2 regions of the Qipengyuania sp. BR81-2 genome follow, and region 1 is predicted to be linked to the other one. Evidence: predicted binding sites of a transcription regulator. Region 1 holds the regulator's gene; the other holds the start of a gene.
The links. Region 1 encodes LexA, which represses DNA repair genes until DNA is damaged. Its sites were predicted from a motif close to GTTCCNCNCTTGTTCT; they were not measured.
Positions count from the first base shown of each region.

Region 2: the regulator LexA is predicted to act here: its motif matches at 5,495-5,510, upstream of ACZ1G8_RS12340 (ATP-dependent helicase).

Region 1 is NZ_CM146344.1:2,618,084-2,634,030, reverse strand. It holds gene ACZ1G8_RS13315 (sensor histidine kinase) at 1-343, shown strand, start outside; gene ACZ1G8_RS13310 (citrate synthase) at 395-1,681, opposite strand; partial or broken gene gltX (glutamate--tRNA ligase) at 1,719-3,131, opposite strand; gene ACZ1G8_RS13300 (ComEC/Rec2 family competence protein) at 3,160-5,346, shown strand; gene lexA (transcriptional repressor LexA) at 5,414-6,106, opposite strand; partial or broken gene moaC (cyclic pyranopterin monophosphate synthase MoaC) at 6,248-6,722, opposite strand; gene trpC (indole-3-glycerol phosphate synthase TrpC) at 6,724-7,518, opposite strand; gene trpD (anthranilate phosphoribosyltransferase) at 7,515-8,507, opposite strand; gene ACZ1G8_RS13275 (anthranilate synthase component II) at 8,504-9,118, opposite strand; gene pip (prolyl aminopeptidase) at 9,179-10,087, opposite strand; gene ACZ1G8_RS13265 (phosphodiester glycosidase family protein) at 10,134-10,982, opposite strand; gene trpE (anthranilate synthase component I) at 10,979-12,493, opposite strand; gene ACZ1G8_RS13255 (peptidylprolyl isomerase) at 12,502-14,445, opposite strand; gene tpiA (triose-phosphate isomerase) at 14,659-15,420, shown strand; gene secG (preprotein translocase subunit SecG) at 15,489-15,848, shown strand.
Region 2 is NZ_CM146344.1:2,436,449-2,452,395, reverse strand. It holds gene ACZ1G8_RS12370 (bifunctional folylpolyglutamate synthase/dihydrofolate synthase) at 1-579, shown strand, start outside; gene ACZ1G8_RS12365 (AmpG family muropeptide MFS transporter) at 580-2,310, opposite strand; gene ACZ1G8_RS12360 (aromatic ring-hydroxylating oxygenase subunit alpha) at 2,382-3,545, shown strand; gene ACZ1G8_RS12355 (pseudouridine synthase) at 3,564-4,331, shown strand; gene rsmD (16S rRNA (guanine(966)-N(2))-methyltransferase RsmD) at 4,328-4,894, shown strand; gene ACZ1G8_RS12345 (hypothetical protein) at 5,007-5,396, opposite strand; gene ACZ1G8_RS12340 (ATP-dependent helicase) at 5,518-7,830, shown strand; gene ACZ1G8_RS12335 (sterol desaturase family protein) at 7,827-8,642, opposite strand; gene ACZ1G8_RS12330 (DEAD/DEAH box helicase) at 8,684-10,042, opposite strand; gene ACZ1G8_RS12325 (hypothetical protein) at 10,154-10,750, opposite strand; partial or broken gene ACZ1G8_RS12320 (FAD-binding oxidoreductase) at 10,728-12,354, shown strand; gene ACZ1G8_RS12315 (SapC family protein) at 12,440-13,216, shown strand; gene ACZ1G8_RS12310 (N-formylglutamate amidohydrolase) at 13,447-13,731, opposite strand; partial or broken gene ACZ1G8_RS12305 (N-formylglutamate amidohydrolase) at 13,802-14,038, opposite strand; partial or broken gene ACZ1G8_RS12300 (N-formylglutamate amidohydrolase) at 14,071-14,328, opposite strand; gene cpdR (cell cycle two-component system response regulator CpdR) at 14,506-14,895, shown strand; tRNA gene ACZ1G8_RS12290 (tRNA-Val) at 14,978-15,052, shown strand; gene ACZ1G8_RS12285 (hypothetical protein) at 15,518-15,730, opposite strand.

The DNA.
Region 1 (15,947 bases):
CCGTGTCCTGCAGGTTCTCCTCAACCTGATCGGTAACGCCATCCGCTATTCTCCTGAGGAGAGTCGGGTCTGGGTCAGGCTGGACCGGATCGGTAGCCGCGCCCTTGTGACAGTCGCCGACCAGGGCCACGGCCTCGACGATGAACAGCAGAAGAAAGTGTTCGAGAAGTTCGAACGCCTCGGCAAGCACGGCGACGGCGGGTCGGGCCTCGGCCTCTACATCTCGCGCCGGATTGCGCGCGCCATGGGCGGGGACCTGACAGTCGAAAGTGCGCCGGGGCAGGGTGCGCGTTTCACCCTTTCGGTACCGGTCGACGAAAACGGCGGCACCGAAGAACGCTGATACGAAAAAGGGGCGCCGAAGCGCCCCTGATCCGTTTTATACGTTTCGCTATCAGCGCTGGCCGATCGGAACGTAGTCGCGTTCGGTCGGACCAGTGTAGAGCTGGCGCGGGCGGCCGATGACCTGGCCGGGATCCGAGATCATCTCGTTCCACTGAGCAACCCAGCCCACGGTGCGGGCAAGGGCGAAGAGCGCAGTGAACATCGTGGTCGGGAAGCCGATCGAGTTCAGGATGATGCCCGAGTAGAAGTCGACGTTCGGGAAAAGCTTCTTTTCCTTGAAGTAGTCGTCGTTGAGAGCGAGCTCTTCCAGCTGGAGAGCGGTCTCGAAGACCGGGTCGTTTACGTTCAGCGCTTCGAAGACTTCGCGCAGCGTCTGCTGCATCACGGTCGCACGCGGGTCGTAGTTCTTGTAGACGCGGTGACCGAAGCCCATCAGGCGGAACGGGTCGTTCTTGTCCTTCGCACGCTCAATGTAGTGCGGGATGCGATCGGGCGAACCGATTTCCTGCAGCATGTTGAGCGCCGCTTCGTTGGCGCCGCCATGCGCCGGGCCCCACAGGCAGGCGATGCCCGCTGCGATACATGCGAAGGGGTTCGCACCCGACGAACCAGCCAGGCGGACGGTCGAGGTCGATGCGTTCTGCTCGTGGTCGGCGTGAAGGATGAAGATGCGGTCCATCGCCTTCTCGATGGCGGGGTGCACTTCATATTCCTCGGCCGGGACACCGAAGGTCATGCGCAGGAAGTTGCCAGTGTAGCTGAGGTCGTTCTTCGGCTGCAGGAAGGGCTGACCGACTGCATACTTGTAAGCCATCGCAGCAATGGTCGGCATCTTGGCGATCAGGCGGTGGCTCGAGATCTTGCGGTGCTCGGGATCCGAGATGTCGGTGCTGTCGTGATAGAACGCCGAGAGCGCGCCGACGACACCGCACATGATGGCCATGGGGTGAGCATCGCGGCGGAAGCCCTGATAAAACTGACGGAGCTGGTCATGCACCATAGTGTGGCGCGTGATCGTGTAGTCGAATTCAGTCAGTTCTTCCTGGCTCGGCAGCTCGCCGTTGAGCAGCAGGTAAGCTACTTCCATGAAGCTTGAATGCTCGGCCAGCTGGCCGATCGGGTAGCCGCGGTGGAGCAGTACGCCTTCTTCGCCATCGATATAGGTCAGCGCGCTTTCGCAGCTGGCCGTCGACTTGTAGCCCGGATCGTAGGTGAACTTGCCGGTCGTGCCGTAAAGCTTGCGAATGTCGATAACGTCGGGTCCGACGCTTCCCTCGAGAACGGGGAAGTCCTGGGCCTGATCGCCGATGTTGAGAGTTGCCTGCTTGTCGGCCACGCGTGTCTCCTTGGTCCGTCTTATTCCTTGCCTGCGGGGAAGCCTGCGCGTCGATACGCGCGAGTGACTCTTCCTTGCCCAGCAGGACCAGTACGTCGAAAATTCCGGGCGATGTGGTGGTGCCCGTCAGCGCGGCCCGCATGGGTTGCGCCAGCTTGCCGAGGCCCAGTTCGAGCTGTTCGGCATACGATTTCGTAGTGGCTTCGAGAGCCTCGATTGTCCAGTCATTTTCCTCGGCAAGAACCTTAGACAAACCGCTAAGCCTGTCTCGGGCTTCGTCGTCGAGGAGGCCGGCGGCTTTCTCGGTCATTTCGAGGGGGCGCTTCTGGAAAAGAAACGCTGCGCCATCAGCCAGTTCGTTGATGCTGCGCGCGCGCGTCTTGAGCACGGGCATCGCCTCGGTCAGGAGCGCCTCGTCCGCGTCGGGACCGAGCTTCGCGGCGACCAGCGCGGCAAGCCGGGCATCGTCGGCCTCGCGAATGTAGTGGCCGTTCAGGTTCTGGAGCTTCTTGATGTCGAAACGCGAGGGGCTTTTTCCGACACCATCGAGATCGAACAGTTGGATCGCCTCTTCCCGCGTGATTTCCTCGCGATCGCCATGGCCCCAGCCAAGGCGCAGAAGGTAATTGAACAGCGCTTCGGGAAGCACGCCTTCCTCGTCGCGATAAGCTTCAACGCCGACCGCTCCATGGCGCTTGGAAAGCTTGGCTCCGTCCGATCCGTGGATCAGCGGTACGTGCGCGTAGATAGGATCGGGCCAGCTTCCCTCGATCTCATTCATCGCGCGGATGACGGGAAGCTGGCGGAATGCGTTATTGAGATGGTCGTCGCCGCGGATGATGTGAGTGACGCCCATATCGTGGTCGTCGACGACCACGGCGAGCATGTATGTCGGCGTGCCATCGGCGCGAAGCAGGACGTAATCGTCGATTTCCGCGTTCTTGACGGTGACCTTGCCCTGGACCTCGTCTTCGATGACGGTTTCGCCTTCGGTGGGAACCTTGAGGCGGATCACATAGGGGGCACCGGCAGGTGCTTCACTCTCGTCGCGATCGCGCCAACGGCGATCGTAGCGCATGGGCTGTTTGTTCGCGCGCTGCTCGGCGCGCATTTCCTCGAGTTCTTCTGGCGTCGCGAAACATTTGTAGGCGTGGCCGGCTTCGAGAAGCTGGTTTGCCACCTCTGCATGGCGAGCCGCGCGGTCGGATTGGAACACCGGAGGCTCGTCGAAGTCGAGGCCCAGCCAGTCGAGACCTTCGATGATCTTGTCGATGGCTTCCTGGGTGCTGCGCTTGCGGTCGGTATCTTCAATACGCAGCAGTGCCTTGCCGCCGTGGTGGCGGGCATAGAGCCAGTTGAACAGCGCCGTACGCGCACCTCCGATGTGGAGGAAACCCGTGGGCGAGGGTGCGAACCGCGTGACGACCTGTTTGCCGGTTTCGCTTGCCATTCCCTCGTCAATCCTTTCAACAGTTTACATGGCGACGCAGGGGACGCCGCTGGTTCCGTTCGGCGATGCGGATGATACCGCCGATGCTGCAGTGCAGCGCCCTTGGCGCATGCGCGCCCTATTGTCCAGATTCGCGAGCCGGATCGAGGGGTTTCTTGGCGCTTCCGGCTTCGACCGTGGTCCCTGGCTTGTGGTGGCCCTAGCCTGCGGAGTGGGCAGCTGGTTCGTGCTTGGGGCCCAGTGGCAGTGGATACTGGCAATCGTCGGAGGACTTGTCCTTTCACTGGCAGCGCAATCACTCTGGCGGCAGCGCGAAGACAGGGCGGAGTTGCTTCTCGCAGGAACGGCTTTCGGGGTCGCATTCGTCCTAGGCCTCGTGCTGGTCTGGGCGCGATCCGAGACTGTCGGTGCGGAGCCAGTGGCGCGACCATCGGTGATGGTGCTCGATGCGAGGATTCTGGAACGCGAGGAGCAGCCGGCAGAAGGAAGAATTCGTCTCGTGCTCGCTACGCGCGATGCCGAGAACGGGCGGGCCATGCGTGTCCGGGTCAACGTGCCGCTCGATAAGGATCGGGATTTCCTGCGCGAAGGCGCAAGGATCGAAGCGAGAGCGCGCCTAATGCCCCCATCGGCACCGCTCCTTCCCGGGGCCTATGATTTCGCAAGGGCAGCCTGGTTCAAGGGTTTCGCTGCTACGGGCTCGCTGGTGGGGACTATTCGCTTGGTCGAGGAAGCGCCGGGCGGGGAGGGCACGATCGCGCAAGTGCAGCGCTGGCTTTCGGCGCATGTGAGAGACCAGCTCGGCGGAGCGTCGGGCACGATAGCTGCGGCTTTCGCGAGCGGAGATCGCGGTTCGATCTCGATGGAGGACGAGGTCGCCATGCGGGATGCGGGTCTGACCCACCTGCTTTCGATCAGCGGCCTTCACGTGAGCGCCGTCATCGCTGCGGCGTATTTCCTCGCATCGAAGCTACTCGCCTTGTGGCCCTGGCTCACTCTGCGCGTACGCCTGCCGCTCGTCGCAGCAGCGATCGCTGCTCTGGCCGGGATCGCCTATACCTTGCTTACGGGTGCCCAGGTGCCGACCGTGAGAAGCTGCATCGGAGCGCTTCTCGTGCTTGTGGCACTAGCTTTGGGGCGCGAGCCCTTATCCCTGCGCATGGTGGCGGTCGCGGCGGCTACTGTCCTCTTCCTCTGGCCCGAATCCCTCGTCGGGCCGAGTTTCCAGATGAGCTTTGCCGCAGTCATCGCCATCGTCGCACTGCATAATTCGCAGCCGGTGAAGGGCTTCCTTGCTCCGAGGGAAGAGGGGCGCGGCCGCTGGCTGGCGCGGCGCGTGCTCATGCTGTTCGTGACCGGTGTGGTCATAGAGCTGGCGCTGACCCCGATCGTCCTGTTCCATTTCCACCGGGCGGGCCTCTACGGGGCGTTCGCCAATGTCATTGCCATCCCACTCGTCACATTCATGTCGATGCCACTGATCGCTGTCGCGCTGCTATTCGACCTCGTCGGCGCAGGTGCTCCGTTCTGGTGGCTGGCTGGTCAATCGCTCGATCTTCTCCTGTGGATCGCACGCGTAACCGCCGGACAACCCGGAGCAGTCAAACTCGTGCCGCACATCGGGCTCGGCACAGTGCTTGTGTTCCTCGCGGGCAGCCTCTGGCTCGCGCTTTGGCGGGGGCGAGCAAGACTGCTTGGTTTCCTCCCGGTCCTTGTCGGCGTGGCGATGCTGATGGCGACCCCGACGCCCGATATCCTCGTGACCCGGGATGGTCGCGACATTGGATTGGTCGATAGTGAAGGGATGGTCTACGTCCTGCGAGACACAGCGGGATCATACGCACGGGAGAACATCGTCGAACTGGCAGGAACCGAGGCAGTTCCCATGCTCGTGTCGCAATGGAAAGGGGCGCGCTGCAGCGCGGACTTCTGCAGCCTACCGATAGTGAAGGGCGGTCGCACCTGGCATCTCATGGTGGCTCGCACCAAGAACCGCATCGATGAGCGGCAACTGGCAGCAGCTTGCGAGAAGGCCGACATCGTGATCGCCGATCGCTGGCTACCGCGCAGTTGCGCCCCGAAATGGTTGAAGGCCGATGGCCGATTTCTTGCAGAGAATGGAGGTCTTTCGATCCACCTAAAGGATGAGCGGATCGACCGGGTAGCGCATGGGCAGGGTGCGCACGGTTGGTGGGACCCGCCCGAATTTGATTAGGCAAAGAAGAAGGGCGCCCATCGGCTTGAGCGCCCTTTCGGAATCTCTGGACTCCTCCGCCCGGGTATCAGTGATAGCGGCGCAGCAGCCCGGCAAGCTTGCCCTGAACCTTCACTCGGCCGGCCTCATAGACCTGAGGTTCGTAAGCGCCGTTCGCCGGATCGAGGCGGACCATCGCACCTTCCTTGCGCAGGTACTTCAGCGTCGCTTCCTCGTTATCGACCAATGCAACGACGATCTCGCCATCGCGCGCAGTTTCCGCGCGCTTCACGAGAGCGAAGTCGCCGTCGAAGATGCCGGCTTCGATCATGGAATCGCCCGAGACTTCGAGCGCATAGTGATCGCCCGGGCCGAGGAGGGCGGCAGGGACGGGCATGCTCGACTGTCCTTCGATCGCTTCGATCGGAGCGCCTGCGGCGATCCGGCCGTGCAGCGGGACCTCTATGATGTCATTCGCCGGTTCGGGCGCGACTGCCTTCGCGGAATGCACTGCGACTACGGCGTCATTCGCAGGCGCGGTCGGCTTGGAGGGGCTGGTGACCGAATCTTCGGGCAGCTTGATGATTTCCAGCGCGCGCGCCCGATTGGGCAGGCGGCGGATGAAACCGCGTTCCTCGAGCGCAGAGATCAGGCGATGGACCCCCGACTTGCTCTTGAGGTCGAGAGCATCCTTCATTTCCTCGAAAGAGGGCGAGATGCCTGTCTCTTCCAGACGTTCCTGGATGAAGCAGATCAATTCGTGCTGCTTGGCAGTCAGCATCGGGTCACTCCCCAATTCGTTACACATTTATCCTGTTCACAAACCTGTGAACGAATGTGGAACAATTAGGCAACCAATTTTCGCAAGTCAAGCAATCCCGCCATTCTGGAGCATGTTATGTGGAGAACAGGCGTTCCCGTTTCAGTCCTCTGCTCGCCAGTTTCCGGACTTGCCGCCTTGCTTTTCAAGGAGACGTACGCCGTCGATCACCATCGCTTTGTCGAGCGCCTTCCCCATGTCGTAAAGCGTAAGTAGCGCAACGCTGGCAGCGGTCATCGCTTCCATCTCCACGCCGGTTCTCCCGGTCAGGGCGGCACTTGCGGTAACGCGTATAGCGTCCGATCTCGCGGTCGAATTCGAGGGTGACGCTTTCCAGTCCTAGAGGATGGCACAAAGGAATGAGCTCGCCAGCCTTCTTGGCAGCCATGATGCCCGCAATGCGTGCTGTAGCGAGTGCATCGCCTTTCGCGGTCTCTCCGGACATGATTGCCTCTAGCGCCTCCGCCGTCATCCTAATGCGGCCCTCTGCCACGGCCCTACGCGCCGTTTGCGCCTTTCCTCCCACATCGACCATGCGGGCCGCGCCATGCTTGTCGAGATGGGTCAGGCGGCTCATGTCAGTTTCCCTGACCCTGAAGCAGCGTTCTGGTGGCTGCCTCGACGTCAGTTTGCCGCATCAGGCTCTCGCCGACGAGAAAGCTCCGTACACCGGAGCGGGAGAGCCGCTGGCAGTCTTCGTGAGTGATTATTCCGCTCTCGCCGACCAGCAATGCGTCCGCTGGCGCGAGCGCGGAAAGTTTCTCCGTGGTCGCAAGGTCGGTCTCGAAGGTCTTGAGATTGCGATTGTTTACCCCGAGAAGGCGTGACGTCAACGCAGCAGCGCGTTCGAGCTCCTCGGCGTCGTGAACCTCCACAAGGACATCCATGCCGCGTTCGATTGCTGCGCTTTCGATCTCACCCATCAGGCTGTTTTCGAGGGCAGCCACGATGATCAGGATAGCATCGGCGCCGAGTGCGCGTGCCTCGGCGACCTGCCAGGGATCGACCATGAAGTCCTTGCGCAAAACGGGGAGATCAGAAGCCGTCCGTGCTTCTACCAAGTAGTCTTCATGCCCTTGGAAATATGGTGCGTCTGTCAGGACAGAGAGGCAAGCTGCGCCGCCTGCCGCATAGGCACGAGCGTGTTCAGCGGGCCGGAAGTCGGCGCGGATGAGGCCTTTCGACGGGGAAGCTTTCTTGATCTCGGCGATGAGGCCGAAGCCACTGTCCTGAGCCGCAGCGAGACGCTTCTGGAAACCGCGCGGCGCGGATTGCTCGCGGGCGATACTGTCGAGCTCGTCAAGGCTGCGCTCCGCCTTGCGTGCAGCGACTTCATCTCGCTTGGTTGCGCAGATTTGTTCGAGCTTGTTCATCGGGCGAGGGCGATCCAGTCGGCGAGAAGCTGCTTTGCGCGGCCGGAATCTATCGCTTCGGCGGCCATTTCGGCACCTTCGGTCCAGTCGTCGGTCTTGCCAGCCACAATGAGCGTCGCCGAGGCATTGAAGAGCACAGCGTCACGATAGGGCCCTGGTGCGCCGAGTAGGAGTGCTTCCAACGCCTTGGCATTGTGTTCTGGGTCGCCTCCGCGAATTGCTTCGACAGGCGCGTGAGGCAGGTTTGCCTGAACGGCATTGATCCGGCGCATCTCGAAATCATTGCCGGCGACGTCAGCGAACTCGTTTCCGCCTGCCAGACTCAATTCGTCGAGTCCCTCGTCACCCGAGGCGATAAAAGTGCGTTCCGTTCCGAGTTTCGCTTTGGCGGCAGCGTAGATCGGAACATAGGCGGGGCGCGCGATTCCGATCAGCTGGCGCTTGACGCCAGCCGGGTTCGACAAGGGCCCCATCAAGTTGAAGATTGTCCGCACTCCAAGCTTCTGGCGAATGGGCTGGATGCGGCCCATGGCCGGATGATGGTTCTTGGCGAAGAGGAAGCAAATCCCCAGTTCCGCCAAGGTCTTCTCGGCGGTTCTTCCGGCTGCTTCCATATCGAGGCCAAGCGCTTCGAGCGTGTCTGCAGCGCCCGATTTGCTACTCGCGGCACGGTTGCCGTGCTTCGCCACGGGGACACCGCTGGCGGCGACCAGAAGGCTGACCGCCGTCGAGACGTTGAGCGTATGATGACCGTCGCCGCCCGTGCCGCAGCAATCGACCGTGCCCTCGGGCGCATCGATCGGGATCAGACGATCGCGAAGGGCACGGGCTGCCCCGGCGATTTCCTCGGAGGTTTCGCTACGCGCCGACATTTCGACCAGGAAGCGGCCAATCTCGTCGTCACTAGTTTCCCCGTCAAGGATCCAGCCGAATACCTCGTGCGCCTTGTCTTCTGTCAGGTGGGTGTCGGCAGTGGGCAGGGTCTTCACGCGGGCTCCTTGGCTTCGATGCCGCAGAATTCGAGGAAATTGGCGAGCAATGCATGACCATGCTCGGTAGCGATGCTTTCGGGATGGAATTGCACCCCGTGGATGGGCAAGTCACGGTGGCGGAAACCCATGACGCTCGAGCCGCCCAGGCCCGGTGTTTCGCTGGTCGCGTTCACCAGCAGGCACTCGGGAATGTCCTCGACGATGAGCGAGTGATAGCGGGTTGCCTCGTACGGCGAGGGAAGGCCCGCGAAGACGCCCGTCCCATCATGGGTGAGCGGGCTGGTCTTTCCGTGCATGAGCCCACCGCGCACCACGCGTCCGCCGAAATACTGTCCGATCGACTGGTGCCCGAGGCAAACGCCTAGCAGAGGTTTCCTCGCTTCGGCACAGGCGGCCACGAGGTCGAGGCTGACACCCGCCTCATTCGGAGTACAGGGTCCCGGCGAAATGAGATAGCCCGCAACATCGCGCTCCAGCGCCTCGCGCGCCGTAATGGCGTCATTGCGAACGACTTCAACCTGAGCGCCCAGTTCCATGAGGTAGTGGACGAGGTTGAAGGTGAAGCTGTCGTAATTATCGATTACGAGGATTGAACGGGAAACGGTCATTGCTGAGCGTGATTGGCGGGCATCGGCCTTCCTTTCAAGCAAGGAAAGCTGCCAGCCATCTCACGCCTCCTTGCCCGCGAGCTTGTCGGTGGCGCGCACCAGCCCGTCGATGAGCCCGGGTTCGCCGGCAGAATGGCCCGCATCGTGGACGATCCAGAGCTCGGCTTCCGGCCAGGCCTTCTTCAGTGCCCAAGCGGAGGTTGGCGGAGTGCAGATGTCGTGACGGCCCTGCACGATGATGCCGGGGATGTGCTTGATCTTGTCGATATCCTTCAGCAGTTGCGCCTCATCGAGGAAGAAGTCCTCGAGAAAGAACTTGGCGCATATGCGCGCGAAGGGGACGGCCTTGGAGGGATCGGCGAAGCTGTCGAGCAAGTCCTCGTCGGGCAGCAGCGTTGCGACATTGCCTTCCCACAGCGACCATTCCTTCGCAGCGGCGAGGCGGGTTTCTTCGTCCTCGCTGGTGAGCCTGTCGTAATATGCCTGCACGAGATCGCCGCGTTCATCCTCCGGGATCAGACCGGAGAAATCGTCCCACTGCTCGGCCATGATCTCGCTGGCGCCATAGGTGTAGAGCCAGTCTTTCTCGGTCTGGCGGGCAAGGAATACGCCGCGCAGGACCAGTTCGCTGACGCGTTCGGGGTATTTCTGTGCGTAGGCTAGGGCAAGGGTGGAGCCCCAGCTGCCGCCGAATGCCTGCCACTTCTCGTGGCCGCACATTTCGCGCAAGCGCTCAATGTCCTCGACGATGCGCCAGGTGTCGTTGTTCTCGATCTCGGCGAACGGCAGCGATTTGCCGCAGCCGCGCTGGTCGAAAAGAAGTACGTCATAGAGCTCTGGGTCCCACTGGCGGCGATGGTCCGCCGACATGCCGCCTCCGGGGCCGCCGTGAAGGAAGACTGCGGGCTTGGTGCCCGCCGTGCCGACGCGCTCGTAATATAGAGAGTGACCTTCGCCGACATCCAGCATGCCGGTCTCGTAGGGCTCGATTTCAGGGTAAAGGCCGCGGCGTTCGCTACTCACTGGATGCCTCCTTCTTTTCGACCACGATGATCGGGCCGATCGGTGCGCCCGTGTCGAGGCGCTCGGTGACCGGGTTCCACAGGGCCGACACGTTGCCATCGAGATAGAGCGCGTTCTTCACATCGAGTTCGTCGCGGAAGAAACGCGCGAGCTTTCCGAAGCTGATCGGAGCATTCGAGATGACGAAATGCGCACGGCCACGTTCGTCGACGCCTACGCCATTGCGGATTAGGCGCGATTCCCCGTCATGCGAAATCTCAGGATGAAGTTGGCCGTCGATCACCAGCATTGGGCCCGATTGCGTACCGAACTGCGGGCGCTCGGTGACATTTGCGAGGAAGTCGTCGGTGCTGCGCACTTCCCATTTCCCGTCGGAGCCGAAGAACACCCCGTTGGGCTTCATGTGGAAGTTGCCCGCGCCATCGTTCGTGTTGAGCGTCTGGAGACGCTCCGAATCCTCGACATAGTAGCCGATCGGGACACCGTCCTCGTCATACATGCCGCCGTTCATCGCGAAGGCGATACTTGCGCTGTCGCGGGTGCGCGAGAAGGCCGAAAGGCTGCGATAGGGTTCACCTCCGGAGGGGCCAAGGTCCGAAGAGATCGTGTGGCGCGATGGCATCGCAAGGCAGTGGGTGAGCGGCGTATCCTCGAAGATGATCGAGCGGCACGCGCTTTCGACCTGCGTCGTGACGCTCTCGGTCGGTTCCGAGGTGGGAGTGACCTGCTCTTGCGGTTCCGCCTTGCCGTCGATACGCGTACGGGTGACCGGCTCACCTTCTGCTGGCGGCTCGCATCCTGCGAGCAAGGCTAGCGGCATGAGCAATATCGCGCGCATCATTGGCCGTACCCCGGTTCACCGGCGAGCCGCACGGCCTCGCGCGCGGCGGCGAAGAGCGCACCAGCCTTGGCTTCGCACTCGCGCTGTTCATAGGCAGGGTCGCTATCGGCAACGATACCCGCGCCGGCCTGCACATGCATCGTCCCGTCCTTCACCACAGCGGTCCGCAAAACGATGCAGCTATCGAGGGAGCCGTCCGGCGCGAAATATCCGACGCCGCCGGCATAAGGCCCGCGCGTCGCAGGTTCGAGTTCGGCGACGATTTCGCAGGCGCGTACCTTGGGTGCACCACTGACGGTGCCCGCCGGGAAACCCGCGAACAGCGCGTCGATCGCATCCTTCGATTCATCAAGCTGGCCGACCACATTGCTCACAATATGCATGACATGACTGTATCGTTCTACGGTGAAGCTGTCCGTCACCGTGACCGTACCGCTCTCGGCCACCCGGCCGACGTCGTTTCGGCCCAGGTCCAGTAGCATGAGATGCTCCGCGCGTTCCTTGGGATCGGCGAGAAGCGACGCTTCGGCGGCCCGGTCCTCTTCGGGAGTAGCGCCGCGGGGACGCGTGCCGGCGATCGGCCGCACCGTCACTTCCCCGTCACGGACGCGAACGAGGATTTCGGGGCTCGATCCCACGACCGCAAATCCGGGCATGTCGAGGAAATAGAGGAAGGGAGAGGGGTTTACGCGCCGCAAGGCACGGTAGAGCGAAATCGGCGGCAGCTTGAAGGGAGCAGTGAAGCGCTGCGAGAGGACGACCTGGAAAATGTCGCCTGCCTCGATGTACTCCTTCGCGCGGTGGACCATCGCGGCATAGTCCTCGCTCGCCATTGTGGGTCGGGGTTCGGGCGATGCGTAGTCGATGGTGCTGGCGACCGAACGGTCGAGACCACTGGTCAGCTTGGCGAGGGCCGCGTCAATACGGTCCTCCGCCTGGAAGATGGCAGCTTCAGGGTTGGGATTGTCCGGCCACAGTGGTGCGATGCAGAACAGTTCGTCGCTGAGGCTGTCAAAGACCAGCAGGAGCGTCGGACGCGCGAAAAGCATGTCCGGTACACCGAGCGCCTGCTTCTCTGCACGAGGCAGTTTTTCGACGAGGCCGATGGTTTCATAACCGAAGTAACCGACGAGGCAGGCGAGGGCAGGGGGCAATCCCTCCGGAACGTCGATCCGGCATTCATCGAGCAGTGTCCTGAGCGCGGCGAGTGTCGGCTCGGCTTGCTTCTCGAAGGCATCGCGATCGGTAGCCCAGAACCGGTTGATTTCTGCTGTCTCGCCATCGGCGCGGAACACGAGATCGGGATCGAGGCCGAGCAGGCTGTACCGCCCGCGAACTTCGCCGCCCTCGACCGATTCCAGCAGGAAATCGCCGCGCCCCTCCTCGATCAGGCGCAGCGCTGCGCCGACCGGAGTGAGCGTATCGGCAACTAGCCTTCTCCAGACGAGCCCGGGCCTGTCCTGCTCCAGCGCACTGTGCGCTCTTGCGCGGCCTTCAAGTTGGCCTGCCAAGCGCGGCCTCAGTTCGTTTCGCCGAGGAGCTGGCGGCGCACCGCGTCGATCGCAGTCTGGTTGCGCTCGACACCGATGGCTGCGCGCATGGCACGCAGCATCTGCTCGGCATATTCGCCGCTCCAGGCCTGTGCGACCTGTGCCTTTGCCTGATCGATGATCGGGTCGTTCTCTTCGAGCTCGTCGAGCGTGATCGTCTCGAGCGCGACGACGTACCAACCTTGGTCACGGGTGCCTTCGAGCTTTTTTGTCGTGCCCTGGGCCATGCCGAACATCAGTGCGACCGGTGCGGGGACGTTGCGACCCTGTAGACGTGCAAGCTGTTCGCGGCTGTACTCGACGTCGTCGGGAGCACGGATCGCTGCTTCCTCGGCAGCAACTGCTTCGGCAAGCGTGCGACCTTCCTCGACGCGGGCGAGAATGCGGTCGGCAGCAGCTTCGGCCAGTTCGTCACCGCGGGCGCTGCGCCAGATGGCGATCGCTTCGTCGCGGATCTCGGCGAGCGGAGCTGCGGCGGACGGAGTGATGCGCGCGACTTCGTAGAGGAGGAAATTCTCGCCTCCGGGCAGTGCACCGATCTCGGTGTCGCCCTCGTTGATCTGGAAAGCGAAGTTCAGGACAGGTGCCAGCACGTCCGGTGCGCGCTGAGGAGTACCATAGACCTGGCCGGCTGCAGTCAGCGGAGCAGTGGTCTGCAGTTCAAGGTCCAGCTCCTCGGCGATGGCAGTCAGCGATGCACCGTCGGACAGGCGGTCCTCGATGGTCACCGCGAGCTCTGCGATCCCGCGCTGGCGATTGCGTTCGCGCAGCGTAGCAACGATTTCCTCGCGAGCATCCTCGAGGGTACGGGCCGGTGCCTGGGTTACACGGTCGACGCGTGCGAGGTGCCAGCCGAGCGGGCTGCGGGCAGGCTCTGTCAGCGAACCCTGCGCGACAGCGAAGTAGGCATTGACGACAGCGTCGGAACCCGAAGCCTGTTCGCGGACTTCCTCCCGCGTCGCGCCTTCGATTCTCGTGGTACGGAAATTCGCATCGGCCGCTGCCTGGGCAAAGGTTGCGCCAGCGTTGACGCGTGCTGCGATCGCCTCTGCGCCCTGTCGCGTCGAGACGATGAGCTGAGTGAAGCTGCGGCTTTCTTTCGCTTCGAAATCTGCGGCATTGGCGCTGAAATAAGCGGCGATATCTTCTTCTGATGGCTGGATACGATCGCCAAGCGCTTCGCTGCCGAAAGTTGCGTATCGAAGGGTGCGGCGCTCAGGACGCACGAAGCGTTCGCTATTGTCGTTGTAGAAGGCGGTCAGGACTTCGTCGCTGGGATCGCCAGACGGAGCATAGAGGCTCGCAGGGATAGTGGCGATCGCGCCGCTGCGGCGCTCCTTGAAGGTCTGCGCGTAATTCTCGGCCAGCGATTCGGGCAGCTTCGCGCCGTAGATCGCCGGAAGGATGGTCTGGCGGAAATAGAGCGATGTGCGCAGCTGCTGGCGGAGCCCTGCATCGGTCAGCTGGGCTGACTGGAGGAACTGGGCGTAGGCGTTCTGGTCGAACTCGCCGGTCGCCCCGCGCGCGGCCGGGATATTACGGATCTCGTAGTTGACGAGGTTGTTTCCTGCCCGGAAACCGTTGTCTTCGCCCCATGCGGTAATCGCATAGCGATCGATCAGATCGTCGAGGATCCGCTCGAGACCGCCGTTGGCGAGCAGCTCGTTCATTGTGATTTCGGGGTCTTCCTGCCGCGCTTCGCGCAGAGCGTCGTTCGCAGCCTGCTGCAGTTCGGCCGTGCCGATCTTCTCGTCGCCCACGACAGCAACGCTGTCTCCGCCGGCCACGCCGCCGAAGGTGCCGGTGCTGGAGACATCCATGCTGGCAAAGGCAAACGCGATGAGCCCGAGGAACGCCAGGGTGATGGCGAGACCGATCTTGGATTTGAAGAAATTGCGGAAGAAAGTGAGCATGGCTTGCGGTGCGGCCTTTTCAGTGCTTTGGGGCGCACCACATCCAACGCCGGACACGGTGCATTGCCTTTGGTGCAGCGCGCTTTATCCGCCCTGCGACCTCCCCGCAACAGGTCCCGTCCGGTTTTGGTGCAGAAACAAACATCTCTGGCGAAGACACGCGCAGTCCCTATATAGCGCCTCGCCTGAATCAGAACGCAGCAGGATAATTCTATGGCCGAACGGCCCTACATTGTTGGCAATTGGAAAATGAACGGTACGCGCGCCATGCTTTCGGAAGCGCGCGCGATCGATCGTGCGGCGCAGCGCTACATGAAGGCCGAAGTGGCCGTGGCACCGCCGTACACCCTCATTCACGCCGTACATCGCGAAGCCGAACAGATCGGTGTGGGTGCGCAGGATTGCTTCCCGGGCGAAGATGGCGCGCACACTGGCGACATCTCGGCGAACATGCTGGCCGATGCCGGCGCGAAGTTCGTTATCCTCGGTCACAGCGAACGCCGGAACGATCACCGCGAGACGAACAAGCTCATCAATGCCAAGATCGAAAGCGCGCTCGAGGCGGGCCTGCGCATCATCCTGTGCTGCGGTGAAAGCCTTGAGAAGCGCGACGCTGGCGAGGCGGAGGAGTTCGTTCTGAAGCAACTCGCCGCCAGTCTTCCCAAGATCGAGGATGCTGCCGAGCGTCTGACCGTCGCCTATGAACCCATCTGGGCAATCGGCACGGGACGGACCGCGACCATCAAGGACATTGCGGCGATGCACAAGGCGATCCGCGGCCTGCTGGATGAAACCTATGGGGAAGAGACTTCGGCAGAAGTCCGCATCCTCTACGGCGGTTCGGTGAAACCCGAAAATGCTCGTGAAATCCTGTCGACCCCTGAGGTTGGCGGTGCCCTCGTGGGCGGGGCCAGCCTTAGCGCTGAAAGTTTCCTCGGTATCGTCGTTGCGGCTTCGGAAAGCGAAGACGCCTGACGCTTGCCGTTTCACACCCGCGCGCCTAAATGCGCGAGGCACAGATTATTCGATAGAGTTGGTCACCAATGTTCCTCTTCCTTACCGTCGTACAGGCAATCGTCGCAGCAGCACTGATTGCCGTTATCCTGATGCAGCGCAGCGAAGGCGGCGGCCTCGGCATCGGCGGTAGCCCGAGCGGCATGCTCAGCGCACGCGGCGCGGCAGACTTCCTGACCCGTTCTACCAAGTGGCTGGCAGTTATCTTCGTAGTCCTGTCGATCGCTCTGGCAGCGATGGCGGTCAACGAGGATGCCGCGACGGTCGAAACCACGCTGGGCGGCGATGCCGCTCCGGTGGAAGATTTCGATCCGCTTGGCGGGCCGGGCGCTGCTCCCGCAGCACAGCCGGCACCAGCAACTCCGGCAGACGATCCGCTCGCCGAATAAGCCTTCGGGCACCAAAATTCGCATTGCGCTTGTGGATGGCGCGCTTTTAGCGCGCCTTTTCCCTTGCGCCGACTCAACCCCCACGCTTAAGGCCCGACT
Region 2 (15,947 bases), 180 kb from region 1:
TGGTCCATGAGCGAAAGCGGAACAGGTCTCCACTATGCCGACAGGCACGGCGAACTCGTCCTGCCGCTGCCGAGCCTTCCCGGCCCTCACCAGCCCGAGAATGCCTCGCTGGCCGCCGCGATGCTGCGGCACCAGGATTACATCTCGATATCGCGCGATGCGCTGGCTGAGGGGATCCGCTCGGCGACCTGGCCTGCGCGGCTCCAGCGGCTCGCGCCCGGCCCGCTAACCGGCGACCGCGAAATCTGGCTTGATGGCGGGCACAACCCTTCCGCCGGCGCCATCCTTGGGAAGCACTTTGCAGGTCAGAGGCTGCACCTCGTCGTCGGAATGCTCGATGCGAAAGACCCGACAGCCATCACGGGTCCACTGGGCGACGCGATCTCGACCGTTACGGTGGTTCCTGTTCCCGGGCACGACTGGCACCCCGCCTGTGCATTCGGGGACGAGGCGCGCGAGGCGGTGGACGTTCCTTCTGCATTGGCAGCCCTGCCCGATGACGGATTGCCGGTGCTGATTGCTGGCTCGCTCTACCTCGCGGGCGAAGTCTTGCGCCTCAACGACGAACTGCCCGACTGATCACTCGGCCGGGACGCGTTCGCCAGCCTCGGGCGCCACGATCCCCGCAGCTGCCTTGCCCCGGCTCTCGCGGTACCATTCGAAGCACACGAGCACTGCTGCAGCAAGGCCGATCCACGTCGTCAGGATGAATACATCGTAGTACCCCTGGTTCTCGATCATCTCACCCAGCGCACCGCGCCCGAGGGTGCCGACCAGCAGCGTCAGCGAAGACAGCAGCGCATACTGCACGGCGCTGAACTTCTTCGACACGATCGATGACAGCCAGGCGATATAGGCGGCACCCGCTATGCCGATGGCGAGGTTCTCGAAAGCGATGGTGATCGTGAGCTTCGCGAGCTCGGCATCGCCGATCTCGGGGATCTGCATGATCAGGTAGGTGAAGCCCACCGCATCGCTGAATGCCTGCATGTTCGCACCGCCCATCGCCATGTCGGCGTAGAGCAGGTTGGTCAGTGCTGCGAGGACACCGCCGATCAGCAGTGTCGCCATGCGGCCGATCGAGGTCAGCATGAAGCCGCCAAGTGCGAGACCTGCGATGATTGCGCCCACTCCGAAGAACTTCGAAGCGAAGGCAACGTCGTCATTGGTGTACTCCAGCTCGCCGAGGTAGAACGGATAGGCGAATGTGCCCCAGATCGCGTCGCAAATGCGATAGGTGAGGACCACGGCGAGGATCAGCACGAGCGACCAGCCCATACGGCCGACGAACTCGACCAGTGGCAGAACAAGCGCTCGATAAAGGTGGTCGAGCGCGTAGGCGCCGCCTGTCGCAGGTGCCTCGTCCTCGGTGAGAAGGTGTTCGCCCTTGGCTTTCTTCGACGCGAGCCAGCCCGCGATCAGCGCGGGCAGGATGATCGTCGCCACGATGATCCACGGACCGATATTAAGCGTGAATTCGGTCGGGTTCGGCCGGTCCTCCGGAGCATAGGTCATCGACATGATCATGAATGCGAGGACAATGCCGATCGCGCCTGCCCAGAGCAGTCCGACCAGCCCCAGCGCACGGTTTCGGACAACAGGCGAAAGCTCGCCAGCCTTACGCAGCGCGCGGACCTGCAGCTCGCTCTCGGTCGCGACATCCGCGTCCGATTCCGAGGCGTTGGGCGCCCAGAGGCCGACGAAGCCGACAGCCAGCAGGATCGCGCCCATCAGCGCATAGGTCTCCGGCCAGCCGATGCGTGCGGCGATGATGAGGCCAAACGCACCTCCGACAAGCGAGGATAGACGGTAGCCCATCTGGTAAACGGTCGAGAGAATATCGATCGTCGCTTCATCATCGGCAACGTCGATACGCCACGCGTTGATCGCGATGTCCTGCGTCGCGCTGGCGAAAGCTCCGATACCGGCGAGCAGGCTGAACCAGCCAAGCTGGCTCTTCGGTTCGAGCAGGCTCATCGTCACAAGGATGGTGCCGAGCAGTACCTGCGCAGGCACGATCCACTGCTTGCGGCGGCCGAGACGGCGCAGCAGAGGTATGTTGACCTTGTCGATCAGCGGCGACCACAGGAACTGAAACGCATAGGCAAGACCGATGAGGCTGAAGATGCCCATCGTCTCGAGATCGACTTCCGCCTCGGTCAGCCATGCGAACAGCGTGCCGAGGAAGAGCGCGAAAGGCAGGCCGCTGGCAAAGCCGAACAGCAGCATGAAACCGGTTTTCCTGTTCCTGAGTGCGAGCCCGAGGACCTTCCACGCGGATTTCTTCTTATCTGCAACCGCTTCGGCCATTCCCTAGCGTCCTTCCTTTGAGACGTATTTTTTGCGACACTAGCCGCCGGAGAGAGAAAGGAACAGGCGCGATGGAAGGTTCCTCCACGCTGCTCGAAGGACGCCGGCCTACCGATGGCATGCTGGCGCTCGCACAGGATATTGCGGACAACAAGACGCGCGACGGCCTGGGCCAGACCGTGGTGCCCGCGCATGTCTATACCGACCCTGAATATTTCGCGCGTGAGAAGAGCGCGATCTATGACCGTTTGCCGCAGATCCTCTGCCCAAGCGCGCTCCTCCCCGACCCGGGAATGGCGGTTCCACACGATGCGACCGGAAGTCCGCTGCTGATCACACGCGATGCCGACGGCAAGGCGCATGTTTTCCTCAACGTCTGCCGTCACCGCGGCACTCGGCTCGTCGAAGGCAATGAGGTCAGCTGCACCAAGAAGCTGGTGTGCCCCTATCACGCATGGACCTACTCGGTGGACGGGCGGCTGCTCGCCCTTCCCCGCCCAGATACTTTCCCCGATCTCGACAAGGGATCGATGGGACTGGTTGAACTCCCATCGATGGAAACGGGCGGTGTCATTTGGTTCAGCCCGAAGGAAGAAACCGCCGACTTCACCTTTGCGAAGAAAGTCGGCGAGGATTTCGACGCACTCGGCATGGGCGAGCATTTCCTGTTCCGTCGCAAGACCCACGAGGTTGCGGGCAACTGGAAGCTCATCATGGATGCCTTTCTCGAAAGCTACCATGTCACGCGCCTGCACGCGCAAACCATCGGCCCTTTCTTCAAGGACGGGGTAACTAGCGGCGACATGATCGGCCCGCATGCCCGTAGCGCGGTCGGGCGGTTGGAGGAGATGGAAGGCGTCGACCTGACCGACATGACGCAAATGCGCCGCGTCGTGACCTTCGCTTACCAGTTGATGCCCGGCGCGCTGGTCATTCCAAGTCCCGATTACATCAATCTAATGGTGATGATGCCGCAGGCTCACGACCGTACGCTAGTCGAGGACTTCATGCTCATCCCCGAACCGCCCGCCAACGACAAGGCGCGCGATCACTGGGAGCGCAGTTGGGCTCTGCTCGACGGAGGCGTATTTGCCTCCGAGGACTTCCGGGCCGCCGAGTTGGGACAGCAAGGCCTTGCCACGGGCGCGGTGCCCGAACTCACGCTCGGCACGATGGAAGGCGGTATCCGCCGTTATCACGAGACCGTCGAGGAAGCCTTGCGCGCCGCCAATTGAGCGCCTAGCGGGCTTTGCATGTCCGACAACAGACTTCCCGAAACCGGCGACCGTATCGCCAAGCTGCTTGCGCGCGCAGGTGTCGCAAGCCGCCGCGAGGTCGAGCGCATGATCGCCGACGGTCGCGTGGCCATCGACGGCAAAATTCTCGATACACCCGCAGTGAAGCTCGAAAGCCTGCGCGGTGTGACCGTCGACGGCAAGCCGGTAGGCAAAGCCGAAGACACGCGCCTCTTCGCCTTTCACAAGCCCTCGGGCCTGATCACCGCCGAACGCGATCCCAAGGGGCGCCCGACGATCTATGCGGCGCTGCGTAATGCGCTGCCCAAGGATGCAGGCCGCGTGATGCCGGTCGGCCGCCTCGACTTCAACACCGAGGGCCTACTGCTGCTGACCAATGATGGCGAGATGAAGCGCGCGATGGAGCTGCCCTCCACCGGCGTCCCGCGCACGTACCGCGCGCGCGCATTCGGCGACATTACGCAAGCACAGCTCGACGAGCTGATCGAAGGCGTCGAGATCGACGGTGTGCGCTACGGCCAGATCGAGGCGAACCTCGAGCGCGGATCGGGCCGCAACCGCTGGATCGAAATGACCTTGCGCGAAGGCAAGAACCGCGAAGTACGCCGCGTGCTCGAACATCTCGGCATGGAAGTGAACCGCCTGCTGCGTATCGGCTACGGACCGTTCCACCTCGGCGACCTTCCCCGCGGACAGGCAGCCGAGATCAAGCGCGGCGATGTCGAAGCCTTCAAACGCGAACTCGCTCGCGGGGGCCGCCAGTGAGGATAATCGCCGGCGACTGGCGCGGTCGTAAGCTCGTCGCGCCGAAAGGTGATGCAACGCGCCCTACGGCCGACCGCACCCGCGAAACGCTCTTCAACATGCTCTCGAGCCGCCTCGGCAGCTTCGAAGGCCTCTCTGTACTAGACCTGTTCGCAGGATCGGGAGCGCTGGGTATCGAAGCTCTATCGCGCGGAGCGGCACACTGCCTATTCGTCGAGCAGGAGCCCGACGCCGTGAAGGCTATCAAGGCCAATATCTCCTCGCTCGATGCGCGTAGCCGAACGACCGTGCAGCAAGGCTCGGTCATGAGCCTGGGCCCGGCGAAGGCGCCTCACGACCTCATTTTCCTCGACCCGCCATACTATACCGGCGCTGCCAATGTGGCGCTCGACCGGATGACGCGACTCGGCTGGATCGGACCGGCGACTTGGATTGCGGTGGAAACGGCGAAGAACGAGGATGTCGAGATCAAGCGCCTCGAACTCGAGGCTGAACGCCGCGTCGGGAAAGCGAAAATCACGCTCCTGAAACTGGCCTCCGACGCGGCGCCAACCGGCGACTGAGATCAGCGACCCTCAGCTGGATAGCCAAAGAAAAGGGCGGAACCGCTCCTGCAGCCCCGCCCCTTTCCAAGCGTGAGCGCTTCGACAAAGCGCCCTACACATTCTGTCGGTTTTATTCCGGATCGGCGCTGTCAGCGTCGACTTCGACCGTATTCATGCTTTCGAACTCGGCCTGCGTGGCAGGAAGCGGCTCGTCGATCTCGCTTGCCGGACGACCCGGCCAATACTCCAGCGGACGCGTGCCGGTCTTGTTCGCTTCCCAGCTGTTGATGCAGCCGTCCTGCTGGTCTTCGGTGCAGACCGGCAGTTCGCCATCGCTGGCAGCGGCATAACCTGCAGGGGTAGTCTGCGTGATTTCGCTGCGAACGAAGCGCGGTGCGGGGGTCTCGGTCGAGACTTCGACTTGCGTTTCCGTCGTCGCCTCAGCCTGTGAATGGTGGTCGGCGGCTGCGGGTACTGCGGCGAAGGCTAGGGCGGCGCCGGCCAGATAAAGCGTTTTCATACAAGTATCTCCGTGTTCTGTTATGGCCCATCTACGCTGGAGCTTCCACGAAAGTTCCGGGCGCACCCGTGAGCGCAGGTCTTGTGCTGTAGCGCAACGTTCCCTAGCTGTTCCCTAACGCATGCCAGATTTTTCCAACTCGTCCGAAATCGCCAGAAATGACGCGATTCCGCCCTATGCGGAGCGTTTGAACACGCCCCAGCGCGAGGCGGTCCTTACCACGGAAGGACCCGTGCTGATGCTGGCAGGTGCCGGTACCGGCAAGACCGCTGCACTGACCGCACGCCTCGCACATCTCATCGCAACCCGCCGCGCCTGGCCGAGCGAAATCCTCTGCGTCACCTTCACCAACAAGGCTGCGCGCGAAATGAGAGACCGCGTCGGGCGTCATATCGGCGACGCGGTCGAGGGGATGCCATGGCTCGGCACCTTCCATTCGATCGGGGCACGCATGCTGCGCCGCCACGCCGAACTCGTCGGGCTGCAGAGCAATTACACGATTATCGACCCCGACGACCAGCTGCGTCTCCTGAAGCAGCTGATCCAGGAAAACGACCTTGATGAGAAACGCTGGCCCGCGCGGCAACTGGCGGGCCTGATAGACCGCTGGAAGAACCGCGGCCTCAATCCGGGCGATCTCGATGCGGTGGAGAACGAGGCCTACGCCAATGGCAAGGGCGCGCAGTTCTACAAGCTTTACCAGGACCGGCTGAAAGCGCTGAACGCCTGCGATTTCGGCGACCTGCTGCTGCACATGCTCAACATTTTCCGCCAGCACCACGATGTGCTTGCCCAGTACCAGCAGCGCTTCAAATACATCCTCGTGGACGAGTATCAGGACACCAACCAGGTCCAGTACCTGTGGCTGCGCCTGCTCGCCCAGACCCGCAAGAACATTTGCGTGGTCGGTGACGATGACCAGTCGATCTATTCATGGCGCGGCGCTGAAGTCGCCAATATCCTCAAATTCGAGAAAGATTTCCCGGGCGCTGCGGTCATCAAACTGGAGCAGAACTATCGCTCAACTCCGCAGATTCTCGCTGCCGCCTCGGGCCTGATCAATGCCAACAGCGAACGTCTCGGCAAGACCTTGTGGACCGAACTTCCGGCAGGCGAGAAGGTCCGCGTCGTGGGCGTTTGGGATGCGCCCGAGGAAGCGCGCCGCGTCGGAGAGGCTATCGAGCGCCTAGAAAGTGAAGGCGCACCTCTCGACGAGGTCGCAATCCTTGTCCGCGCCCAGTACCAGACGCGTGAATTCGAAGACCGCTTCATCCAGATCGGCCTCAATTACCGCATCGTAGGCGGTTTCCGTTTCTACGAGCGCGCTGAAATTCGCGATGCACTCGCTTATTTGCGTACTATCGCGCAACCAGCTGACGACCTCGCGTTCGAGCGTATTTATAACCAGCCCAAACGAGGTCTCGGCGCGAAGACGCTCGAGGCCATGCGCCGCCACGCCCGTCGCACCCAGATGCCTCTGGCCGCCGCGTCGCTAGACCTTGCCGACAGCGACGAGCTGCCCGCTCGCGCGCGCAACACGCTCGTCGGCTTGCTGGGCCAATTCGTGGCATGGCGCGAAATGGCTGAGAAAGTCACTCCCTCCGAGCTGCTTCGCACCGTCCTGACCGAGAGCGGTTACGAGGAAATGCTCAACAAGGATCGCAGCGCCGAGAGCGCGGGCCGTCTCGAAAACCTCACCGAGCTCGCCCGCGCGATGGAGGAATACGAGACGCTAACGGACTTCCTCGAGCACGTGAGCCTCGTCATGGACAACGACCGCCGCGATGATGGCGAGAAGGTCACGATCATGACCATGCACGCGGCAAAGGGTCTCGAATTCGACCATGTCTTCTTGCCCGGCTGGGAGGAAGGCGTCTTCCCCAGCCAGCGCGCCATCGACGAAGGTGGCCTCGCCAGCCTCGAGGAAGAACGCCGCCTGGCCTATGTTGCTATCACACGCGCCAAGCGTCGCTGCACCATCTATCACGCTGCGAACCGACGCATCTACGGGCAGTGGACCAGCTCGATCCCGAGCCGCTTTATCGAGGAACTGCCGGACGAACACGTCGAGAGCGAGACCACGATGAGCGGTGGTGCTTCGCTGTGGAGGGCCAACTGGACCGAGCAGGAAGATCCTTTCGCTCACGTATCGAGCGCAAGGCCTGACCGCAGCACCGCCCGCGGCCCCGGCTGGCAGCGCGCGCTGTCGACCGGATATGACAGTACGCCCAAGCGCCTCGCCGAACCGGGCAAGAGCGCGGCGAGCTTCGCCGCTAAGCCGCGCAGCGACATCGCCATTGGTGCGCGCGTCTTCCACGAGAAGTTCGGCTACGGCGTCGTAACCGATCAGGAGGGTAACAAGCTGGAAATCGAGTTTGAGAAGGCCGGTACCAAGCGGGTGCTGGACAGCTTCGTCAGCCTCGCAGGCGACTAGGCCGGCGCTTCGGTCTCGTCCGAGGCTTTCTTCCAGTACCGTTTCTCGAACGGCCTCATGAGCTCGCCGCCAACCCCTCGCGTGCCCTCGGCAATACCGGTCTCGCAATCGACGTAGGGCGCCGGATCGACATAGGTGCCGAACACCTTGTCCCAAAGCGTGACCGTATTCCCGTAATTGCTGCCCATCAGCGCTTCATCGCGAATGTGGTGGAGTCGATGCGCAGCAGGCGAGATCAGCACATTTCCGAAGATGCCGAGCGTCCAGGGCACGTCACAGTGGATGAAGAAGCCCCACCAGCTTCGGATGAAGCCCGCAGCACCGACCGCCCACTCTGGCACGCCAAGCAGCAGCAGAAGCCACACATCAACGCAAACGCTAAGGAGCTTGCTGAGCGGGTGCTTCCGCATGACCGTGAGCCAGTGCATTGCGGTATCCGCATGGTGTGTCGCGTGGATGGGCCAAAGAAGGGGCGTATGCTCCAGGCGGTGCCGCCAGTAGACGACAAAGTCGAAGATCAGGATCGCGATAAGCAGCGCGGCGATGTCGGGTATCGACGCCCAAACCCCGATCAACAGTTCCGGTGCTCCGACGGCAGAGGCGATGACGCCCTCCGGCACGACGAACAATGGTGCCAGTATGACGAGGTTTATTATTGTCAGGCCAAGATTGGTCGCGAACTCACCCCGGCAACGCGCAATTGCATCCCAGATGGCGCGTCTCTTCATGACCAGCGCGAGCAGACCAAACACCAGTCCGGTCATGGCAAGCGTGATCAGCGTCGAAAGCGCAGGTTCGGCGAACATTTCCATAGCACGCACGCTGGCATGCACATGGTTAGGGATTAGTTAAATCAGAGAGCGGAAACGTCGAGGAAGCCGGGGCGCGGACCGTTCCATTCGCCGGCGGCTATGGGCTCGTCATCCTCGCGGTCGCGGCGGCGCGAGCGCTGGGGTTTGTCATCTTTCGCCCTTGCAGGCTTTTCCTCGCGCTTCGCAGGCGCCTTTTTCGGCGCCTCGTCCTCTTCGCGCTTCTTGCCGCGCTTGGGCTTGCTTTCGGCCTCTTCCGCAGGTTTTTCGACGAGCTCGACGCGAACGTCCTTCTTGCCGAACACGGGGATCTCGCTGCCGGTCAGCTTCTCGACGTTCTCGATCGCCTCGGCATCTTCCTTCGCTACGAAAGTGAAGGCGCGGCCCTTGGCCCCTGCCCTGCCCGTACGACCGATGCGGTGTACGTAATCGTCGGGGTGCCAGGGCGTGTCGAAATTGAACACGTGGCTGACACCCTTGATGTCGAGGCCGCGAGCCGCGACGTCGGAAGCAACTAGGATGTTTACGTCGCCCGATTTGAATCGGTCGAGTTCCTTGATGCGGCTCGCCTGGTCCATGTCGCCATGGATCTCACCGCTCGCAAAACCGTGGCGCTGGAGGCTCTTGTTGAGCTCGCGCACGGTCGTCTTGCGATTGGCGAAGATGATCGCGGTTTCGACATGGTCGTTGCGCAGCAGCCAACGAAGCGTCTCGCGCTTCTGGCGGGTCTGGACGGGCACCTTGAACGCGGTGATGTCCTTATTGGTGGTCGCCGCGCGTGCCGTCTCAATCCGTTTGGGATTGCTCATGAATTTCTTCGCGAGCTTTTCGATCGGCGGCGGCATCGTGGCGGAGAACAGCATTGTCTGACGGTTCTCGGGCAGCTTGTCGCAGATGAACTCGATATCGGGAATGAAGCCCATGTCGAGCATGCGATCGGCCTCGTCGATGACGAGCAGTTCGCAACCGTTGAGCAGGATCTTGCCGCGCTCGAACAGGTCCATCAGGCGGCCCGGGGTCGCGATCAACACGTCGACGCCTTCGTTGAGCGCCTTGACCTGGTCACCCATCTGAACGCCGCCGATGAGCAGCGCCATCTTGAGATCGTGGTTCTTGCCGTACTTCTCGAAGTTCTCAGCGACCTGTGCAGCCAGTTCGCGGGTCGGCTCGAGGATGAGGCTGCGCGGCATTAGCGCACGGCGGCGACCGCTGGCCATCACGTCGATCATGGGCAGGACAAAGCTGGCGGTTTTGCCCGTTCCGGTCTGCGCAATACCGATGATGTCCTTCATCATCAGGATCGGCGGGATGGCCTGCGCCTGGATCGGAGTCGGCTCGGTATAGCCTGCCTCTTCGACGGCTTTCAGCAGGTCTTCGGATAGGCCGAGATCGGCAAAACTCATGCGGTTGTCGGACGCCCCAACGATAGTGGATATAAAAAAGGCCGCTCTCAGGCAGCCTTGACCGAAGCGCGCCCTTCGCCTTTTTGCCGGTTCAAGTCAAGGAAAAGCGCCCTATTCGGGACGCTCTGCCACCAATTCGCTGAAGCGGTCGATCTGGCATTTCGCGCCCGAGCGACTCATGATCCGGTCACGCTTCACGCACAGCTTACCGTCATCGCTCCGCTCGACATAGAACCCACGGTAGAAATCACGCGGGCTGCAACCCTTCTCGAGCCGCGCCACCATCATGCTGCGATCACGCATCAGCATTAGGAGATGATCGCCGCGATCCGAAACTCCGCGAATTCTTGCGCTGTCGAGGCACTTGCCGGCCTTGCGTTCCACAAGCTGTGCGGGCGGCTGCTGCGGACGGGTGGTCTCCGCCGTCAGGTTCTGGCGGGCAGGACCGGGCGCGCGTGCGGGAGAAATCCGCAGGATTACGCGGCGTTCGATCCTGACCTGATGGGACGTCGGCGGCGCGATGCCATCGAGGATGGGAGACCATGCCGGCGCATCGGCTGACAACGGCAAAGCGGAGACATTGCGTTCCGAAGGGCGCGACTGCTGGGCTACGTGCTCTTCTGCCGGTTCTCCAGTCGCCGACAAGCCGAGACCGCCAAGAGGCAGTATCAGCGCTATCGGCGCAATGAAAGCGGCAAGACTGGGCATGTCGGGTGCGAAAAGCTCCTCATGGCCGCGCGAAGGATGCACGCGACGTTCGCTTGTCGCCTATGCCCCCGCTCAATTGAATATCGGCTTAATTGGTTTGCGAGGTTTGGCAAGAGGTGGCCATTCGATGCCCGAGTGTGGCATGGGCGCAACCATGAGCGATATCGATGCCTTCGCAGAGGCTGCCCTGCAGCTCCTCGGCCCGCGTGGCTTTACGCGTGATGGAGACCTCGTGGAGCCTTGGCTTACCGACTGGCGCGGCCGCTACACCGGCAGGGCGATCGGCCTCGCCTCTCCTGCCTCCACGAGCGAAACCGCCGAATTGGTGAAGCTCTGTGCCCGTCATGGCATCCCGATCGTACCACAGGGCGGAAACAGCGGGATGTCGGGCGGCGCGACACCGGACGATACGGGTAAGGCAATTCTGCTCTCCCTGCGCCGCATGGACCGGATTCTATCGCTGGACCCCGACGCGATGCAGGCCACCTGCGAAGCGGGAGTTGTTCTGCAGACCCTTCACGAGGCTGCAGCAGAGCATCGCCTGCGCTTTCCGCTGACCCTTGGCGGCAAGGGATCGGCTACGATCGGCGGTCTGATTTCCACGAATGCGGGCGGTACGCAGGTCCTGCGACACGGGACGATGCGCGCGCAGGTCCTCGGTCTCGAGGCGGTGCTTGCAGACGGAAGCGTGCTCGACACCCTCACGCCACTTAAGAAGGACAATCGCGGGTTCGACCTCAAGCAGATGCTGATCGGCTCGGAGGGAACGCTAGGCGTGGTTACGGCGGCAACTCTCCGTCTACTTCCTGAAATCAGCGGAAGGACGGTGATCTGGGCGGGCCTGCCGTCGGTCCAGCAGGCGCGGCGATTGCTGCTTCATTTCGAACGTGCCGCCGGGAACAGCCTCGAAGGCTTCGAGGTCCTTCCAAAGCAATGCCTCAAGGCCGTGCTCGATTACTTGCCGGATGCCCGCGCGCCGCTTAGCGGCGATCATGAATGGCACGCGCTGATCGAGCTCGTGTCAGGCCCAGTGGGCAGCGATGACTTGTCCGACTTTGCGCAGGGCATTCTCGAAAGCGCCTTCGAGGACGGCTTGCTCGAAGACGCCACCATTGCCGCCAATGACAGCCAGGCCGAAGCGTTCTGGCTGTTGCGCGATCTCGATATCCCCCGCCGAACGCGCGATCGGCCCGGCCATGCAGCACGACATCTCGGTGCCCGTGAGCCGCATGGCGGATTTCGTGGCTGCCGCCCTGCCTGCGGTCGAACAGCGCTTCCCCGGCAGCAACGCGCTTGCATTCGGCCATCTTGGTGACGGCAATGTGCATTTCCACGTACTCGCGCCGCATGATGCGACGCCGGGTGAGTGGGAGGATGGCGAAGGCAAGCAAATCAGCGCCTTCGTTCACGACCTCGTCACCGAGTGGGGCGGATCGATCAGCGCTGAGCACGGGATCGGCCAGATGAAACGCGACGAATTGGGCCGTTTGGGCGACCCTGTTTCACTCGCGCTGATGCGAAGTGTGAAGCAGGCCCTCGACCCCCGGGGACTGTTCAACCCGGGCAAGCTCCTTCCGCTTGCGCAAACCGGCGTAAAACCCTAAAGCGCGCAGCTTCTGGCGTATGGGGTCGTCTGGGTCCTTCGCCTCACCCAATCCTGCTAATTTCTAAGATTTTCGGAGAGTATTCATGGCGAGCGCGCCGCAGCAGCCCCAACTGCCCCTGTTCTTCAACGACCTGATGCCGTTGAACAGCAACGATCACAAGAACTTCCGCACGCGCACTATGGACAGCGCGCCATGGCTTTCGAAGGCGCACGCCATCCCGCTGACGGTCGATGAATTCGTCCAGTCGCAGCGTCATTTCCCGATCGTGTTCTCGAGCGGCGAAAACCCGCTTCCGCTCGCCCTCATGGGCCTCAACGAAGGTGTGAATACCTTTGTCGACGATGCTGGCAAGGTGACCGAGCAGATCTACCTGCCAGCCTATATCCGCCGCTATCCCTTCATGCTCGCCAAGCTCTCGCAGGATGCGGACGAGCTTTCGCTGATGTTCGATCCGAGCAGCGGTGCAGTCGGCGAGTTCGACGAAGGCGAACGCCTGTTCGACGATGAAGGCAAGCCCACCGACGCCACCAATCGCGTTCTCGAGTTCTGCCAGCACTTCGAAGGCGCCGCGCAGCGTACGCAGGCTTTCCTGACCGAATTGAAGGACAACGACCTGCTGATGGCCGGCGAAGTCGCCATCCAGCGCGAAGGCGTTGAGCAGCCCTACATCTATCGTGGCTTCCAGATGGTCGACCAGGAAAAGCTGCGCGAGCTCAGCGACGAGAAGGTTCTCGAGTGGAACAAGAACGGCATCCTGATGCTGATCCACGCCCACATCTACTCGCTCGAACTGATGCGCACGATTTTCGCGCGCCAGACCAGCCAGGGCAAGGCTCCGCAGCCCGAAGCTGCAGCCTGATTTCTGCCGGCTTGGCCGGACAAGTTTGAGAAGTGGCAGGATCGCGCCTTTCCGGCCGATTCTGCCACTTTTTGCATGCTTGAAAGCAAGCCCCACTGACACCATCTAGATCATGCCGGCGGCGCTCCCCTCATGGCCTGCCGGCAGGATGCACGAAAGTGCATCTCCTCCCTGAACCTTGGCCACCTCGTGCAACTCGCACGGGGTGGTTTTTTCTTGGATTTCCCAACCTATTCCGCAGCCTGGGGCAACTGCTCGCCGCGACCGATCTCGGCCACTTCGCCAGCTAGCCTGCAAACAAGGCCCGACAACAGCTTGGCGATAGCAGGATGCCTCGCGCTCGGCGTCTCGAGGCGTGAATCGAGATAGGTGCTCCGGCACACCTCGATCTGCATCGCGTGTATCCCGCGAAGCGGCGCGCCGTGGCGATCGAGGACATAGCCACCCGAATAGGGGCGGTTGTGCGCGACCGCCCTGCCCTCGCCTCCTAGGTGATTGAGCGCACTGGCGATCAAACGCAGAATCGCAGCTTGCGCCGAACCTATCTCCGATCACGAATTCTGCGGTCCGCTCTTCGGGATGCCGGCGGCGTAGCGGAGGCATGGAATGCAGGTCGATAAGGAGCGCCGCTCCCCAATGGTCACGCAGCGCCTCCAGAGTACTACCCAAGGCTTGGTGATAGGGCCGGTGAACTGTCTCGATCCGCTCGTCGAGATCGGCCATTTCCAGCTTGTTTTTCCAGATCTCGCCAAGCCCGGGGAGCCGACGCGGCACGAGGCCAAGGCCACTTCGGGCCCGGCGGTTCGCAAGAGAGTGGCGCATGCGAACAGTCTTTTCCCCTGGACCATCGTCCAGTCCACATCGTCAGGCGCACGGTTAAGGTCGATGACCGCACGCGGCGTATTCGCCACCAGAAGGGAAGCACCCGTCTCCTCCGCTATATCGTGGGCGAGCCCGTCGACATGGCGATCTTCGAGGCGGATGAGGCAATTGGCATCGCGGAGGTTGGCGAGAATGTCGTCCGAGTAAGCCCGCCCGCCGTGAGGTGCGGCTATCAGCACCGGTACCGCCGGAGAATCGGTAACTGATAGGCTGAAACTCGAATTCGGCATGTTGCCCCAATCTCGTTGGAATAAGCCACGAATCGGCGCCTGAACGCCTGATTTCCCCTTGCTTCGCCAAGAATGCTGCCGCTTCAAATTCCCCGTGTCAAAGAAAGTGGTCTCGATTAGGGACATTGGTGAACGGAACGGAAGATTTGTTAAGCCATTTCAGCTATGGACGCCCGTATGAGTGAGCTGCACCAGAAAAGAATCCTGCTGGCCGAAGACGACGAGGCCATGCGCACCTACCTCGAGCGCGCGCTCGAAAATGCCGGTTATTCGGTCGACGCAGTCGATCGCGGTACAGCCGCCCTCCCGCTGCTTGAAGACGAGCGTTACGATCTCCTGCTTTCCGACATCGTGATGCCGGAAATGGATGGAATCGAGTTGGCTCAGCGCTGCAACGAGATCAGCCCGGCAACGAAAGTAATGTTCATCACCGGCTTTGCTGCAGTCACTCTCAAAGCGAGCCGCGAGCAGCCGAACGCCAAGGTTCTTTCGAAGCCGTTCCACCTTCGCGACCTCGTCCTGGAGGTCGAAAGGGTGCTCGAAGACAAGGTCAGCGCGCAGCTCTGACAATTCGGCAAGATTGCCTCTTGCGTCCGTTGGCGACCCTCGCTAATGGACGCCCTCCCCCGGCTGGGGGGCTCGTTGGTGAGGGCGTATAGCTCAGTGGTAGAGCACTATGTTGACATCGTAGGGGTCCCAAGTTCGAACCTTGGTACGCCCACCATCGAGGCCTTGAACTGCTGATCTGGACGCAAGTGCAGATACAAGCAAAGGCACACCACACCGGAAATTATCGAGTATCGCTTCAGCTAGCTGGAAAGGCCCGCACAGGCAGTTCTCAGGCTGCCCAGCGCTAACCTTCACCGCTTTTTCTGTGCTGAAGCTCGCGGACCACCAGAGGTCTTGCAGGCTGATACATTTTGGCGCGAGGTGACGGGATCAATTCAAGGATCTTCACCCCTGCTGTATTGTTCAAGCCAACCTGCAACTCCGGCCGCAAGTCTGTCATTAGTCTCTTGACCGGCTCGACTACGCGTGAGCGCACTCTTATCGACGCATAGTTGGCTCACGGTGCGTGACGCTCTCGAGCGCGAACTTGGCAGGCTGCACGGAGTTCTCCCGAATCTCCCTCGGGCACAAAAAAGCCGGCCGCAAATGAATGCGACCGGCTTCTAAACTTGTAAGACGCTTAGACGCTTACGGGATCGTCATCATCGTCGAGAGCGAAGATGATGCCAGCGATCACTGCTGCAGCAGCGAGAATAGCGATGATCGTTGCGCTACCACCAGCTTCCGAAGTCTCTTCAGCAGGCTGCGAGCTGCGCTCTGCGTCGGCAGCGGTAGCGACAACCGGAGTTGCGGCCATTGCTACCGCGGCAATCGGGAGCATAAACTTTTTCATTTTCTTGCTTCTCCTAGTTTGACCAGTCCGTACGGCGGCCTTGCGTTCAAATTCTTTGGCGACCTAACCGAGGTCTCTTTAAAATTCAAGCCCCTAATCTGTGGCCGGGCGGGCGTTACCGCCATTACGAAGTCTCAGGCAAAGCATTGAAACCTCAAAACTTCCAAAACCAAGTACTCTGATTCAACTATATCTAAGCACGTAGAACCTTATGGTT